2 regions of the Streptomyces sp. CG4 genome follow, and region 2 is predicted to be linked to the other one. Evidence: riboswitches for the same ligand, from Rfam matches in the RefSeq annotation. Region 2 holds a riboswitch; the other holds the start of a gene.
The links. Region 2 has a riboswitch for cobalamin ahead of AB5L52_RS06045 (CbtB-domain containing protein). Riboswitches for the same ligand answer to the same signal wherever they lie in the genome.

Region 1: it holds a riboswitch for cobalamin, as region 2 does, so the genes downstream of both, AB5L52_RS25380 (HoxN/HupN/NixA family nickel/cobalt transporter) here and AB5L52_RS06045 (CbtB-domain containing protein) in region 2, are expected to answer to the same signal.

The regions. Positions count from the first base shown of each region.
Region 1 covers NZ_CP163525.1:5,554,875-5,562,593, reverse strand. The annotation lists gene AB5L52_RS25410 (hypothetical protein) at 1-209, opposite strand, end outside; gene AB5L52_RS25405 (alpha/beta fold hydrolase) at 216-1,028, opposite strand; gene AB5L52_RS25400 (hypothetical protein) at 1,247-1,780, shown strand; gene AB5L52_RS25395 (peptide deformylase) at 2,205-2,573, shown strand; gene AB5L52_RS25390 (peptide deformylase) at 2,582-2,767, shown strand; gene AB5L52_RS25385 (ArsR/SmtB family transcription factor) at 2,939-3,319, opposite strand; cobalamin riboswitch at 3,408-3,597, shown strand; gene AB5L52_RS25380 (HoxN/HupN/NixA family nickel/cobalt transporter) at 3,624-4,733, shown strand; gene AB5L52_RS25375 (L-tyrosine/L-tryptophan isonitrile synthase family protein) at 4,768-5,706, opposite strand; gene AB5L52_RS25370 (cytochrome P450) at 5,847-7,097, opposite strand; gene asnB (asparagine synthase (glutamine-hydrolyzing)) at 7,110-7,719, opposite strand, start outside.
Region 2 covers NZ_CP163525.1:1,309,124-1,316,842, forward strand. The annotation lists gene aceA (isocitrate lyase) at 1-835, shown strand, start outside; gene aceB (malate synthase A) at 896-2,488, shown strand; gene AB5L52_RS06015 (3-hydroxybutyryl-CoA dehydrogenase) at 2,485-3,363, shown strand; partial or broken gene AB5L52_RS06020 (citrate/2-methylcitrate synthase) at 3,443-3,853, opposite strand; partial or broken gene AB5L52_RS06025 (short-chain fatty acyl-CoA regulator family protein) at 3,972-4,288, shown strand; gene AB5L52_RS06030 (histidine phosphatase family protein) at 4,320-4,904, shown strand; gene AB5L52_RS06035 (hypothetical protein) at 4,954-5,319, opposite strand; gene AB5L52_RS06040 (CbtA family protein) at 5,467-6,219, opposite strand; gene AB5L52_RS06045 (CbtB-domain containing protein) at 6,241-6,462, opposite strand; cobalamin riboswitch at 6,499-6,637, opposite strand; gene AB5L52_RS06050 (enoyl-CoA hydratase/isomerase family protein) at 6,827-7,719, opposite strand, start outside.

The DNA.
Region 1 (7,719 bases), 4.2 Mb from region 2:
AGCAGACGGTCCAGGAGTACGGATCCGTTCCCGGACGGTTCGCTGAGCTCGTGGACGGCATCGAAGGCGCTGGCGTTGCGGCGGGCGAACGCTGCCGCAACGCTGTCTCCCACGAATACTCGCTCGTGTCCGCGGAGCAGCCGGGAGACGGCGACGAGCACGGAAGCCGGGCCGAAGCCGCAGTTCTGGGCTCCCATCAGGATGCGCACGGCGCGTCAGCAGGCCGCGGGCCGTGGTGCAGCCAGAATCCCCGCGAGTTGCCGCGCGAACGTGGCGGGGTGTTTGGCGTAGCCGACGTGCCCGCCGGGGAACTCGACCAGTTCCCGGCCGAGATGCTGTGCGAGGAAGGCCGCCGGCTGGTGCACGTCGTAGGTGCGCGACTCCCGGCCGCCGGCCATGACGATGCGGTCCGCCACGGCCGCCAGCGCGGTGAGGTCGGGCACGCAGCGGGAGGAGGGCAGCATCACGTGGGAGAGGAAGAACTCGCTGTTGTCGGCCGCTTCGCGGAGCTTCGGGGCGGGCCTGCCGCCGAAGAGGGCCCGGAACCCGTCCAAGGCCGCTGGGACGCCTTCCCGGCAAAACGTCGTGTACACCTCGTCGAAGAAGGCGGCGTGCCGTGCCGCGTCCGGCAACAGCCCCACGGCGGGAGGCTCGTGGACGACGGCCAGCCGGACCCGTTCCGGATCGCGGACCATGAGTTCCAGGGCGATGAGCCCGCCGGCGCAACTGCCGAACACCTGCAGAGTCTCACCGTTGCGGGCGAGGTGGTCGAGCAGCCGTGCGGCGTCGTCGGTCTGGATGTCGAGCCATGGTTCGGGCGGCGGCCCGTCCAGGCGGCTGCGGGAGATGCCGCGTGGGTCGTAGGTGACCACGCGGTGGCAAGCCGCGAGCTCGTCGGCCAGGTCGCGGAAGACCTCGGCGTCGGAGGCGCCACCCGGGATGAGCAGCAACAGCGGTCCGGTGCCGCGCACTTCGAAGTACAGCCGCGCCCCCGGCACTGCCAGCGTGGCGCTCTCCAGGGTGTGCAATCTCTCTCCAGCTCACTCCGGCCCAGGACCCTGCGGAAGGCGGTCAAGGGGCGGCACGAGACTATGCGCGAGACGATCGGTGCGGGTAGGCGCGCGCGAAGCGCGTCGTGCGCACTTCCCCGGTACGCGAACCCGTCGAATGCTCCCGTGCGCCGGTCTCCGGACTGTGCAAGCGGGGCACGGTGTGCCCCATGGTCCTCAATGTGAAGAGATCCTCCGTGACGGCGGGTGAGAAGTGGTCGCGTGCAATCGCTCTGGCGGCCACCGTGGTGTTCAGCGTGGCCGCGCCCGTGGTGCCGGCGTCCGCCCACCCCCAAGGCTCAGGGCTGCTGCAGTGTGAGGGAACCGAGTCCATCAGCTACTCCCCGGGACTCACCCTCCAGGCGCGACCCGTCCACGTCACGATCGACGGGCGCTTCGCCTCTTGTGCCGGGGGCAACGGCGCGGTGCGCAGCGGCAGCTATCACGAGGAGTTCACGCTCTCCACGGGCTGCAACAACCTGCTCGAAGGCTTCCGGGCCCGCCGGACCTATGTCTGGAACACGGGCGACTCCAGCACCGCCGACATCAGCGGCAGCAGCACGGCTGTGGCCGGCCAAGTGGTCACCCCAGTCACCGGCACCGTCACCCACGGCCCCTTCCACGGCCGAAAGCTGCTCCAGGTCATCCCGGTGCCCCAACCGAGCGCGCTGCATTGCCTAGCGGGCGGCGTGACTGGCGCGACCGGGGTGACGACGTTGACGATCCTGTAGGCCGGGCTGGATGGTTCGGCGCCTAGGAGGCTCCCCGGGGCAGCCCGGTCATGTGATTTCGGTGACTGAAACCATGACCGAGGCAACCGTGAGCGCCACCGTTTCCAGCGCCGATCACCGGCCCATCGGACAGACCCCCGGAGAAACCGCAGGGGCCGCGCCATCGTTCACACACGACGGCGCGGCCCCTGCGACTACGGCTCCCGACACGGATCAGGCACACATCACGCGGCATCTTCCTCCAGGGCAGCCACCTCCTCGGCGGCCCTGCGGGCCTTCTTCTCCGCCTTCTCCAGCTTGGCCTTCGCCGCCGGACTACGGCAATTCACATGGATCACCACCGCACCCGCCCTGCACGCTCGGTACCGTCTGGAATGGCGGTTCCGGGCGCGGCCCGAAGGCGAAGCAGATCAAGGGAGTTCAGGTGACTGACGTGCGGCCCAGCCAACGCATGCGAGACCTCGGCGTCGTCCAGCACGGGGCCGGCATCCTCGCCGAACCGGCCCGCGCCTTCGACCTGCCCGCCGAGCGCGACGAGGCCGAACGCATCGTGGACGAACTCTTCGCCGCCATCGAGCGCATCGGTCAGGTCCACCCCTTCGCCAAGGGCATGGGCATCGCCGCCCCGCAGATCGGCATCGCGCGCGCCGCCGCAGTCGTCATGCCGGCCGACGACGCCCCGGCCGTCATCCTGCTCAACCCCCGGATCACCAACCGTTCCGAGGAGACGGACGAGCAGTACGAGGGCTGCCTCAGCTTCTTCGCGTCCGCGGCCTCGTCCCCCGACCGCTGAAGATCACGGTGAACGCCACCACCCTGAGCGGTGATACCACGACCACCGTGTACGAACGCGGCCTCGCCCGCCTCATCCACCACGAAATCGACCACCTCGACGGCCTGCTGTACACCGCCCGCATGCGAACCGGCGTCGACCCGATCCCCGTGGAGGGCTACCGGCAGACCGGACGAGCCTGGGCATACGAGTAGGCCCTGAGAGCTTTCTGCGTGAGGAAGAGGCAGTTCAAGCACCACTCTCCTGACCAACAAGTTCTACTGCACCCGCGACCGCGGCCTCCTGACCGACGTCCGCAACGCTTTCCGTGGACTCGCCTTCGGCTGAGAGCCCCTCGCGCAGCACCACCTCGATCCAGTGCCCGGTCAGGGGATTGCGGGAACGTGCCCTCCAGGCTCGGATGCGCAGTGTCGCAGCAGCGCGGAAACCGGTCCGTCGACGAGTCGGTAGCGCACGATCCGGCCGTCCTTCTCGCCCTCGACGATGCCTGCCGTGCGCAGGAGGCGCAGGGCCTGGGAGACGGCGGTGTCCCGCATCCCGGTGGCGACGGCGAGGTCGGACACGGCGATGGGGCCGGCCTCGTGAAGGGCGAGCAGCAGGGACAGGCGTCGGGGATCGGAGAGCAGGGAGAAGCGGTCGGCCCAGGCGCGTACGTGCTCGGGCTCGCCGACGGCGGCGATGGCGTCGCAGACTCGATGGCCGTCGATGGTGCGCTGCCCGGCACGTTCCGCGGGGACGAGATGCATGGGGGCATCATCGCAGCCCACGTTTCACCCTCCATACCCCTCTATACCTGCTCAGATATGCAGCCTTGCAGCTGACACTGGCCGCCTTCTAGGCTGAGCAGGCCGTGGTGTTCGGGAAGACCGGTGACAGCCCCCAGGGGCTCAGTCCGGAGCGGCCCTCGCCACTGTGATCGGGGAGTTCCCGCCCCATGCATTGCCACTGGCCTCGCGGCCGGGAAGGCAGGGGCGGGCGCGGTGACCCGTCAGCCAGGAGACCGGCCACGGCAGCACGAAGCTGATCCACGAGGTGCTGGAGCGTGACCGTATGACCCTGTCCGAAGGCGTGCCCGAAACCGATGCCGCCCCTTCCTTCCGCTGGCGCCGCGAGGACACCGTCCGAACCGTCGGCCTGCTGGCCGTGATCGTCGCTCTGCACGTGGTCGCCTTCGGGATCCTCTTCCTGCTCGTGGTCCCGCACCACTACGAGGTCGGCACCAAGGCGTTCGGCGTGGGGCTGGGCATCACCGCCTACACCCTCGGCATGCGGCATGCCTTCGACGCGGACCACATCGCCGCGATCGACAACACCACCCGCAAGCTCATGGCCGACGGCAAGCGGCCCGTGTCGGTGGGCTTCTGGTTCGCGCTCGGGCACTCCAGCGTGGTGGTCGTCATGGCCGCGCTGGTCGCCGGGGGCGCCAAGCTCGCCGGCACCCTGATGAACGACAGCTCCCGAACCCATCAAGTCCTCGGCACCGTCGGCACCACGGTCTCCGGCAGCTTCCTGTACCTCATCGCCGCCCTCAACCTCGTCGCGCTGTTCGGCATCATGCGCGTCTTCAAGGCCATGCGCGCCGGACGTTACGACGAGGCGGAGCTGGAAGCGCACCTGGACTCGCGCGGCTTCATGAACCGCCTCCTGGGCCGGTTCACCAAGTCGATCCGCCGACCGGGGCAGATGTTCCCGCTCGGCTTCCTCTTCGGCATCGGCTTCGACACCTCGACCGAGGTTCTGCTCCTCGCCCTGGCCGGCAACGGCGCCGCCGCCGGCCTGCCCTGGTACGCGGTTCTGTGCCTGCCCCTCCTCTTCGCGGCGGGTATGAGCCTGTTCGACACCCTCGACGGCACCTTCATGAACTTCGCCTACCAATGGGCGTTCTCCAACCCGGTGCGCAAGGTGTTCTACAACCTCACGATCACCGGCCTGTCCATCGCGGTGGCCTTCTTCGTCGGCACGATCGAGCTGGTCGGCGTGCTGCACGACAAGCTGGGCCTGAGCGATGACGTATCCGGCTGGATCGCGGGCCTGGACCTGGACAACGTCGGCTACGTGATCGCCGGCCTGTTCGTGGTCGTCTGGGCCGTGGCCGTCGCCTACTGGCGTCTGGCCAAGGTCGAGGAGCGCTGGAGCACCCGCGCCGCGGACACCGGCTGACGGCACAGTGGCTGTCGCCGTGACCCCGGCCTGATCAGTTGTGCACGAAGTGGCTGGGCCTGCCGTCCTGTTGGATCAGATGGCCCAGCCGAGCCGCCGCCGCTCGGGGCATGAGCGTCCAGGTGCCGTCGGCGCGGTGGAGTGCGGCGGAGTGCCAGGGGGTGGTCCAGGCGTCGGGGGCATCGAGGAGGCGGATGCCGAATTTCGGGCCGCCGACGGGTTGCGGGTGGATCGAGAGGCGTACGGCGTGGGCGTGGTGTTCGGCGATCAGGTCGCCCCAGGCGCGGCTGCGCTGGATGACTCCGTAGGCGCGTTGCCGGCAGCTGCGCTGGAGGGCGGAGCGGGTGCCGGTCCAGTCGGCGGTGTCCTCGACGAGGAAGCGCGTGATGCCCCGGTAGAGGGCGAGGGTCTGGTCGTCGGTACGGGCCTCGGCACGCAGAGCGTCCAGGGCAGGGGCGTACCGGTCGTGGACTCGGGCGCGTTTCATGTCGTGCGGGAGGTCGCCGAGGATGTTGCGGAGGTCGAAGACGGACAGTCTGTCCAGGCCCAGTTGGGCTATCTGTATTCGAAGGTCGTCGGCGTACGCGTCGATGTGGTGGTCGGGGACGTGGATGAGGTCGCCGAAGACGTGGCCGTCGGAGCAGATGATCACGCGTGCCCCGGGCGGATAGATCCGCTCGATCTCGGTGCACAGGGTGTTCAGGAACGTCAGGGAGAGGCGTTCGCCCTGGTCGGGGAGGTGACCGAGGACCTTGGCGGGGTTGGGTGACTTGCAGGGGAAGCCGGGCAGGGTGAAGACGACCGGGGCGCCCTGGTGGACGAAGTCGGCGATGCGGCGCAGCTGATGGTGGAACGCTTCCGCTGGGGCGGGAACGGGAGCGCGATCGGTTGTGCGGTGATGCGGCAGGAGCAGGTTGAGGATCTCGGTGCCGATGCGGGTGGGGAGGGCATCTGACGGGATCGTCAGGGGCATGTCGTTCCTCCTGGAATACGAGGGCATGTCGACATGGCGCCGTGGCGGGAATGCACGCCAGGCGCCAGTGGTCAGCGGGTTTGGGTCAGCCGAGACCGGTCCGGCCGGTGTGGCCGGACACGGTCAGCGTTACGTCGGTGTCAGAGGCGTCGGTCGTAGCCGACGGGCAGGCTGTTGGTGCCGCGGCCGAGGACGGCGGGGATCCACTCGATGTCCTCGACTTTGATGGCGAGATGTAGGCCGGGCAGCCGGGTGAGCAGGGTGCCCAGGGCGATCTGGAGTTCGGCGCGGGCGAGGGCGGCGCCGGGGCAGAAGTGGATGCCGTGGCCGAAGGCGAGGTGGGGGTTGGGGCTGCGGTCGAAGTCGAGGGTGTCGGGGTCGGGGAAGCGGCGCGGGTCGCGGTTGGCGGCGCACAGGGAGACGATCACGGAGTCGCCGGCCGGTACCCGGGTGCCGTGCAGGTCGCTGTCCTTGTCGAAGAAGCGCCAGGTGGTGAGTTCGAAGGCGCTGTCGTAGCGGAGGAGTTCCTCCACCGCGCGGGGCAGTACGTCCGGTTCGTCACGCAGGCGGGCCAGCTGGTCCGGGTTACGGAAGAGCGCGATCAGAGCTGTGGTGATCTGGTTGGTGACCGGTTCCTGACCCGCGACGAGGAGCTGGAAGATCATCGAGTCCAGCTCTTCCTGGGACAGTTCACGGCGGTCGCGTGCCACGACGAGGCGGCTGAGCAGGTCGTCGTCCCAGTGTTCGCGCTTGTGGGCGACGACGTCGGCGATGTAGCTCTGCAGGCCGTGCAGACGCGCCTCATACAGCGGGCGTCCCGGGTCGGTGGGGCCGACCGGTTGGACGACCTTGCCCCAGTCGCGGTCGAAGCGGGCCGCCATTTCCTGCGGAAGACCGATGACTTCGGCGAGGACCTGGAAGGGGAAGTGAGCGGCGAAGCCGGTGACGAGGTCGGCGGGCCCGCTCTCGGGCAGGGCGTCGATCAGCGCATCCGCCAGCTCCTGGAAGCGGGGGCGCAGGCTCTCGATCCGACGTGGGGTGAAGGCGTCGGTGACGAAGCGGCGCATGCGCGTGTGCTTGGGCGGGTCCTGGTGGAGGAGGTGGACCTGGAGCTGGGAGTGCTGCGGCTCGGGCATGATCGAGGCGCGGGCGCGCCAGCGGTCGTTGCCGCGGTCGTGGTTCTTGCCCAGGCGCTCGTCGTTCAGCGCGGCGTGGGCGGCGTCGTAGCCGGTGACGAGCCAGGCTTGCACTCCGCTGGGGAAGAGGACGCGGTGGACCGGGCCGGCCTCGCGCATCTGCTCGTACAGGGGGTAGGGGTCGGCCTTGTAGGGGCAGCCCATCAGCGGGACCGGGTCGGGTACCGGCTTGGCCGCCGGCTCTTGGATGGTCATGAACGGGGCTCCTCAGAGGGCGAGTTCGGGCCGGTGGTGGTCCAGCCACAGGGCAAGGTCGACGACACGTTCGAGGCGCAGGCGGTGGCCCCACTCCAGCCGGTCGGGCGGGGTGTCCAGGCAGGGCTTGATCCGGGTCTCGTCGGCCAGCGCGCGGACCTGTTCGATGGCGAGCGCGTCGCGGGCCATGTCCTGCAAGCCGCGGTTGTAGTCGGGGTGGTGGGTGGCCGGGTAGTGGTTCTTGGGCCGGTACAGCACCGAGTCCGGGGCAAGGCCCGTGCCGACGGCGCGCAACAGGCTCTTCTCCCGGCCGTCGAAGCTCTTCAGCGCCCAGGGCGTGGAGAAGGCGTACTCGACGAGCCGGTGGTCGCAGTACGGGACACGCACCTCCAGCCCCTGTGCCATGCTGAGGCGGTCCTTGCGGTGCAGGAGCTGGCGCAGCCAGCGGGTGAGGGACAGGTGCTGCATCTCGCGTTGCCTGTGTTCGGCGGGGCTCTCGCCGTCCAGGTGGGGTACGGCGGCCAGCGCGCTGCGGTAGGTGTCGTTGCGGAACTCGCCGATGCACAGATCGAGTTCGGGATTGAGCGGCATCGCGGCCTCGTCGCCGGTGACCAGCAACCAC
Region 2 (7,719 bases):
CGCCGACGCCGAGGCCGGCTTCGGCGGCCCGCTGAACGCCTTCGAGCTGACCAAGGCGATGATCGCGGCCGGCGCGGCCGGCATCCACTACGAGGACCAGCTCGCCTCGGAGAAGAAGTGCGGGCACCTCGGCGGCAAGGTCCTGGTGCCGACCTCGCAGCACATCCGCACCCTGAACGCCGCCCGGCTCGCCGCCGACATCGCCGGCGTTCCCACCGTCGTCATCGCCCGCACCGACGCCCTCGCCGCCACCCTGCTGACCAGCGATGTCGACGAGCGCGACGCCGAGTTCGTCACCGGCGAGCGCACGGCGGAGGGCTTCTACCGGGTGCGGGGCGGCATGGCGCCCGTGATCGCCCGCGGGCTGGCCTACGCCCCGTACGCCGACCTGATCTGGGTCGAGACGGGTACGCCCGATCTCGCGCAGGCCCGCGAGTTCGCCGAGGCGATCCACGCCCGGTACCCGGACCGGATGCTCGCCTACAACTGCTCGCCGTCCTTCAACTGGAAGGCGGCGCTGGACGACGACCAGATCGCCAAGTTCCAGCGGGAGTTGGCCGCGATGGGCTACCGCTTCCAGTTCATCACGCTGGCCGGGTTCCACTCCCTGAACCACGGCATGTTCGACCTCGCGCGTGGTTACGCCGAGCACGGCATGACCGCGTATGTCGGCCTGCAGGAGCGGGAGTTCGCGGCGCAGGCCGACGGCTTCACGGCGGTCAGGCATCAGCGCGAGGTCGGCACCGGCTACTTCGACCTGGTGTCCACGGCCGTGAACCCCGCCTCTTCGACCACCGCGTTGGCCGGGTCCACGGAGAAGGAGCAGTTCCACTAGGCAGCCCGGCCGAGCGGGGGCCCACGGCCCCCGCTCCCCTTCCTCCCGCAGGAGAACCCGATGTCCACCACCGCACTGACCCACCATGTCCGCGTCCTCGCCGCACCCGGCCACCGCCACGACGAGATCCTCACCCCCGCCGCCCTGGACTTCGTCGGTCGTCTGATCGCGGCCTTCGGCACACGCCGCCAGGACCTGATGAGGGAACGCCGCCGACAGGCCCTGCGCCTGGCCGCCGGGTCCCTGCTCGACTTCCCCTTGGTCACCTCCGCCGTCCGTGCCGACCCGAGCTGGCGCGTCGCGCCGCCCGCGCCCGGTCTGACCGACCGGCGGGTCGAGATCACCGGCCCGCCGGAGCGCCGTACGACGGTGAACGCACTCAACTCCGGCGCCCGGGTGTGGATAGCCGACTTCGCGGATGCGACCGCTCCCACCTGGGAGAACATCATCGGTGGCCAGCTGAACCTGCTGGACGCCGTCGAGCGGCGGATCGACTTCACCGCCGGGGACGGCAAGGAGTACCGGCTCGGGGAGCAGCTCGCCACCATCGTCGTACGACCGCGCGGCTGGCATCTGGACGAGGAGCATCTGGAGTACGACGGCCGGCCGGTGCCCGCCGCGCTCGTCGACTTCGGTCTGTACTTCTTCCGCTGCGCCCAGCGGCAGATCGACGCCGGGTACGGCCCGTACTTCTGTCTGCCGAAGCTGGAGAACCGGTACGAGGCCCGGCTGTGGAACGACATCTTCGTCCTCGCCCAGGAGTTGCTCGGCATCCCCCGGGGCACCGTCCGCGCCACCGTGCTCATCGAGACGATCACGGCCGCGTTCGAGATGGAGGAGATCCTGCACGAGCTGCGCGAGCACAGCTCCGGCCTCAGCGCGGGCCGCTGGGACTATCTGTTCAGCCTGATCAAGACCTTCGGCCACCGCACCGACTGCCTGCTCCCCGACCGTGCCAAGGTCACGATGACCGCGCCCTTCATGCGGGCGTACACCGCACTGCTCGTGCGCACCTGCCACCGGCGCGGCGCCCATGCGATCGGCGGGATGGCCGCGCAGGTGCCCGGCGAGGACCCGGACGCCCATGAGGCCGCGGCGGCCACGGTGCGGCTGGACAAGGAGCGGGAGGCGGAGGACGGGTTCGACGGCTCGTGGGTGGCCCACCCGGGGCTCGTCCCGGTGTGCCGTGCGGTGTTCGACGGCGTCCTCGGCGACCGGCCGCACCAGCTCGACCGGACGCGGGACGACGTGGCGGTGACGGCCGGTGACCTGCTGTCCGTGCGCCGGCTCAGCGGCCCGCCGACCCCGGACGGCGTGCGCACCAACATCGCTGTCGCGCTGCGCTACTTCGCCGCCTGGCTGCGCGGGCAGGGCGCGGTCGCCCTCCACGGCCTCATGGCGGACGCGGCCACCGCCGAGTTCGCCCGGGTGCAGGTCTGGCAGTGGCTGCGGCACCGGGTGATCGACCGGGAGACGGTCCTGCGGCTGCTCGACGAGGAGACCGCGAAGCTCGGCGCCGAGTATCCCTGGGCGCCGGTGGAGGAGGCGCGGGCGCTGTTCGAACGCACCGCGCTGTCCGGGGAGTTGCCACTGTTCTTCACACCGGACGCCTACTCCCGTCATCTCGTGCGGCACGCGAAGGAGGGGTCATGAGCGGGCGTATCCGAAGGGTGGGCGTGGTCGGTGGCGGCCAGATGGGCGCCGGGATCGCCGAGGTGTGTGCGCGGGCCGGTCTGGACACGGTGGTGTGCGAGGTGGACGCGGCCGCGGCCCGTGCCGCGCGGGAACGGGTGGCGGGCTCGCTCGACCGCGCCGTGCGACGCGGGAAGCTGCCCGAGAGCGCCGCACAGGACGCGCTCGCCCGGCTCGTCTTCACCGGCGACCTGACGGACCTGGCCGACCGGCAGCTGGTCGTGGAGGCCGTCGTGGAGAGCCCCGACGCCAAGACCGAGGTCTTCGCGGCACTCGACAAGATCGTCGAGGATCCGGCGGCCGTGCTGGCCACCAACACCTCGTCCTTGTCGGTGATGCGGCTCGGCAGGGCGACCGGACGGGCCGACCGGGTCGTGGGCCTGCACTTCTTCAACCCCGTTCCGGTGCTGCCGCTGGTGGAGGTCGTGACCTCGCTGCACACGTCGGCCGACACGGTGGCCGCGGCCGAGGAGTTCGCGGGCCGCACACTGGGCAAGACGGTGATCCACAGCCGGGACCGGTCGGGTTTCGTCGTCAACGCGCTACTCGTGCCGTATCTGCTGTCCGCGATCCGGATGGCGGAGTCCGGCTTCGCCACCGCCGCCGACATCGACACCGGCATGGAGCTGGGCTGCGCCCACCCCATGGGCCCGCTGAAACTCGCGGACCTCATCGGCCTGGACACGGTCGCCTCCATCGCCGAGTCGCTGTACGACGAGTTCCGCGAGCCCCTCTACGCCCCTCCCCCGCTGCTCCAGCGGATGGTCGAGGCGGGACTGCTGGGCCGTAAGACCGGCCGCGGCTTCCACCCGTACGACCCGTACGACCAGGACTGAGGCCACCGCCCGCAGGAACAGGGCGGAGACCGCCCGCGCGACCAGGGCTCGGCCCGCTACCCGCCGCCGCGCACGCCGCCCGCTGGTCCGGACCCGCGTAGGCGGCGAGGGGCCGGACCAGCGCGTTGTGGGCGAGCTGTTCGGTGACGTGGGTGGTCCGGCCGTGCTGCGACTCATCGCGAAGAGGGATGTGAAGGCCGAGGTGTCGAAGCCGATCAGGTGGCGGGCGAGCCCGGCCGGGTAGTCGGGGTGGGGATGGACGCCCTTGCGGGTGAGCGAGCATGGCGTGATGCAGGGCCGCGTGCAGCTCGGCGAGACGGGGGATCTCGGGGTCGGTGGCGCGGGCGACCAGGCGGTCCAGGGCGTCCCGCGTGATCGGCACACGGGAGTCGCTGTGCTCGTAGACGCGATGGCCGAAGCCCGTGATCTTCCGCCCGCCGGCCGGCGCCTGCTCCAGCTGCTCCTCGGCCCGGCGCGGGTCGCCGACCTCCGTCGGCGCATTCCGCGGATGCTAAGTTCGCGGGCGAGGCGAGGAGGTGTGCGCATGGTCCGGCGACCGGCCGACCGCCGGCCAACCGGCGCTGCTGGAGCATGGCCCACTGCTGGACCACCGGATGAGCACCCTGCAGCGCACCGGGCGACGGGGCGTGCCGTTCTCGTTCCTGCGGGTCGACCGGGCCGGCGACATCTCCAAACGACGGTCCGCGTGCCGCAGTTCGCGGGCGAGCGCGACGGCGAACTCGGCGCGCGGGGCATGGTGACCCTGGACGACCCCCGGGCCGCGAACCGCCGGCGGCCTGGGCTGCCGGATCCGCGAGCGTCGCGACTGCGGCCAGCGGGCCCGCCCCCGGCCGGCGGACGGTCGGCCGTCGACCCGGACCGGCGTCCGTATGTGCCGTACGCGGTCGAGTCCCGCACCCCATGACACCGATGACACGGACACCAGGAGCAGCCGCGTGACCAGCCGCGTGACCTTCGTCTCGCCCGCCATGAGCCCATCTCTGCGGCAGGCCCGCTTCTACGACGGCGACTCCGTCGACGACATCGGCGCGGCCGGTGCCCGGGCGGCGGCCGGGTCACTGCCCGCACCCGCCCGCGTGGTCACTTCCGCCAGTGTGCGCTGCCGGGAGACGGCCGAGGCACTCGGCCTCGACGGCGCGGCGGCAGCGGAGCTGGCCGGTCTCGATGTGGGCCGCTGGCGGGGCCGCACCCTGCAGGAGGTGGGGGCCGCGGAGCCGGAGGCGGTGGGCCGCTGGCTCACCGATCCCGGCTGGGCGGAACACGGTGGGGAGTCGGTGCGGGACGTGTGCGAGCGGATCGGGCGCTGGCTGGACACCGCCCAGGACATGGACGGCCGTACGGTCGCCGTGGTCGAGCCGGAGGTGGTGCGGGCGGCCGTCGTCGCCGCCCTCGACCTGTCCGCCTCGGTCTTCTGGCGCCTCGATGTGCCGCCGCTGACCGTGACCGAGCTCAGCGGCCGGTCCGGGCGGTGGAATCTGCGGCTGGGGCGTCCGCTGGCCGCACCGGAGGAGGACGACTAGGCGCCGCCGGCCGGGGGTTCAGGCCGACCAGGGAGCGCCGAAGGGCCGTTCAGGCTGTCGGGCCCCGATGGCGGCGCAGCAGTGCCGCCACGGCGCAGCGCAGGCAGGGGGCCGCGGTGGCGTCCACCACGGGCTCGCCGTCGGGGCTCGTGGCCGGTGCCATGTGGGGGTGCCCCTGGCAGGTCTCCGCTGGGGTCTGCCCTGGGCAGGGCTCTCCCGGGGTGGCTATGAGCGCCTCCAGGTCGTGCAGGAGCCGTTCGTTGCGCTTGGCCTGCTGGGCGAGGACCCGGACGCGGGCGCTCTGGCCGCCGATCTGGCGGCGACTGGCGGCCAGTTGCTCGTACTCCTCCAGGGTGAGGGCGACCGCGTCCCGGCCGCCGAGGGTGATGCGGCGCGGCTGTGAAGGTCTGGCCATCCGCTTCCTCCGCGCCTCGCCCGGGTGGTGGGCGCCCGATCGGCCGGCTTCCGTGCCCTGCCCGTGAAATCCCGTGTGCATCGGTGTCCGTTGAACGCCAGAGGGCCCTTGGAAGGTTCCGAAGGGCCCTCTGTTGTCCGGAAGGAGTCAGTGCGCGGCCGGAACCGCACGTCCGCTCTTGGCCGCCGCCGGCTTGGGGTTCAGCACCCGCTCGGCCAACTCGCCGAAGAGAAGGCCGAATCCGCCCCACATGACGGTCTGGATCGCCAGTGCCGAGAGCCGGAACCGCCACAGCAGGGTCGCCGGGAAGTCCTTGGGCACCTCGTTGACGACGGGCAGGAACTGGTAGGCCAGGCCGATCACGACGGCGAACGCGGCCACCGCGACCACGGTCGCCCACCAGGTGCCCAGGCTCGGCGCGAGCCGCTTGCCCAGGAGGGTGGCGGCGATCGCCAGGAGGACGCTGAGCAGCATCATCAGGAAGTACAGGGTGGTCCGCTTGCCGATGGTGTCGGGGCTGCCGACCGACGGCGGATTGGCCGGGTACTTCAGGAACGGCACCACGTACACGGCGAACAGGGCGCAGCCCGACAGCAGCAGCGCCGTGGCGCGCGGGCTGAAGCGGCCCACGCGGCCGAGGGCGAAGCAGTACGCGAGCGCGGCGATGCCGCCGAAGGCGACCCCGTAGACGAGGACGCCGGTGGCGAGGCCGGCGGTGGACTGCAGGGAGCGGGAGACGACCGCCATCTCGTGCTCGTGGGAGTGGGCGTCCTCGAAGCTGATCGCCTTGTCGACGTTCGGCTCACCGAGGAGATAGGCCACCACCAGGGCGAGCACGCCGGCCGCGAGGCCGGCGAGCATGCCCCGTACGAGAAGGTTCCGTACGGTTGCGGATTTCATGTGTGCACGGGGTCCCTCGCGTCAGTGGCAGGGGAAACCGAGCAGGTGGCGGGCGTCGTGCACCCACTCGTGGACGTCCGTGCCGCTGAACACGGAGGTGGCGCCCTGCTCGGCGCCGACGAAGTAGAGCAGGACCATCATGAGGATGCCGAAGAACACCGCCCAGGGAGCGATCGCCTTCAGCGGCAGCTTGGCGGGAACGACGGGGGTGGTGGCTGTCGGCTGGGCGACGGTCTGCGCCATGGCAGGACCCTCCTCTGGGAGTTCGCGTCCCATCTCGGTGGTGCACAGGACGACGGCCACGGGTCTGACTCACGAGCCCCCTGGGGGTCCCGCATACAGTGGCGCGACCGTGCCGGATTCCCACCGGCTTCCGTGTCGCCGTCGTCGATATCGGACCGACCGTACCGCGTGACGCGACCATGGCCAAGACCGCCTCCGCCCGACGTGATCTTCCTCTCCCACCAGGCGGGACGGCAGAGGGCCGGTGGGTCGGCAGTGGCGGAATTCCGGCGGTCGTTCGTCGATGAAGGCCGCCGCGACCTCGCCGGTTCGGCGGCCATGCGGGCGTCCAAGTGCCCGGGTCGACCGAACGCGACGGTCCTGCTCACCAGGCCGCCTCCCGGGCGTCGCCGGGCCCGGCGAGCCCCAGTTCGCGGTCGCCGAGCGGGGCGAAGAAGCGGGCCACGTCGGCGTCGGAGACCTCGGCGAGGGTCTTCGGGAACCAGCGCGGATCGCGGTCCTTGTCGATGACCTGGGCGCGGATGCCCTCCACCAGGTCGGCTGTGCTCAGGGCGGCGCAGGAGACGCGGTACTCCTGGTCGAGGACCCGTTCCAGCGGGCCGAGACGCCGGGCGCGGCGCACTGCGGCCAGGGTGACCTTGAGGGCGGTGGGCGACTTGGCGAGCAGGGTATCGGCGGCCTCCTTCGCGTCCGGGCCGCCGTGGGCGAACAGCCGTTGAACGATCTCCTCGACCGAGTCGGCGGCGTAACAGCCGTCGATCCACTCGCGCCTTGCCGTCAACTCCCCTTGTGGCGGCGGCTGTACGTGCCGGGCGAGGACGTCCGGCAGGGGCATCTCGGCGAGGTCGTCGACGAGGGAGCGGAGCGCGGCGGACGGTACGTAGTGGTCGGCGAGGCCGCACAGCAGGGCGTCGCCGGCGCCGATCTGCGCGCCCGTCAGCGCGAGGTGGGTGCCCAGTTCGCCCGGGGCGAGGGCGAGCAGATAGGTGCCGCCGACGTCGGGGACGAAGCCGATGCCGGTCTCGGGCATCGCGATCCGCGACCGCTCGGTGACGATGCGGACGCTGCCGTGCGCGGAGACGCCTACCCCGCCGCCCATCACGATGCCGTCCATGAGCGCGACATACGGTTTGGTATAGCGGGCGATACGGGCGTTGAGGTGGTACTCGTCGCGCCAGAACGCGGCCGAGAGGGTGCCGTCGCCGGCGCGGGCGTCGTCGTGGATGGCACGGATGTCGCCGCCCGCGCACAGTCCGC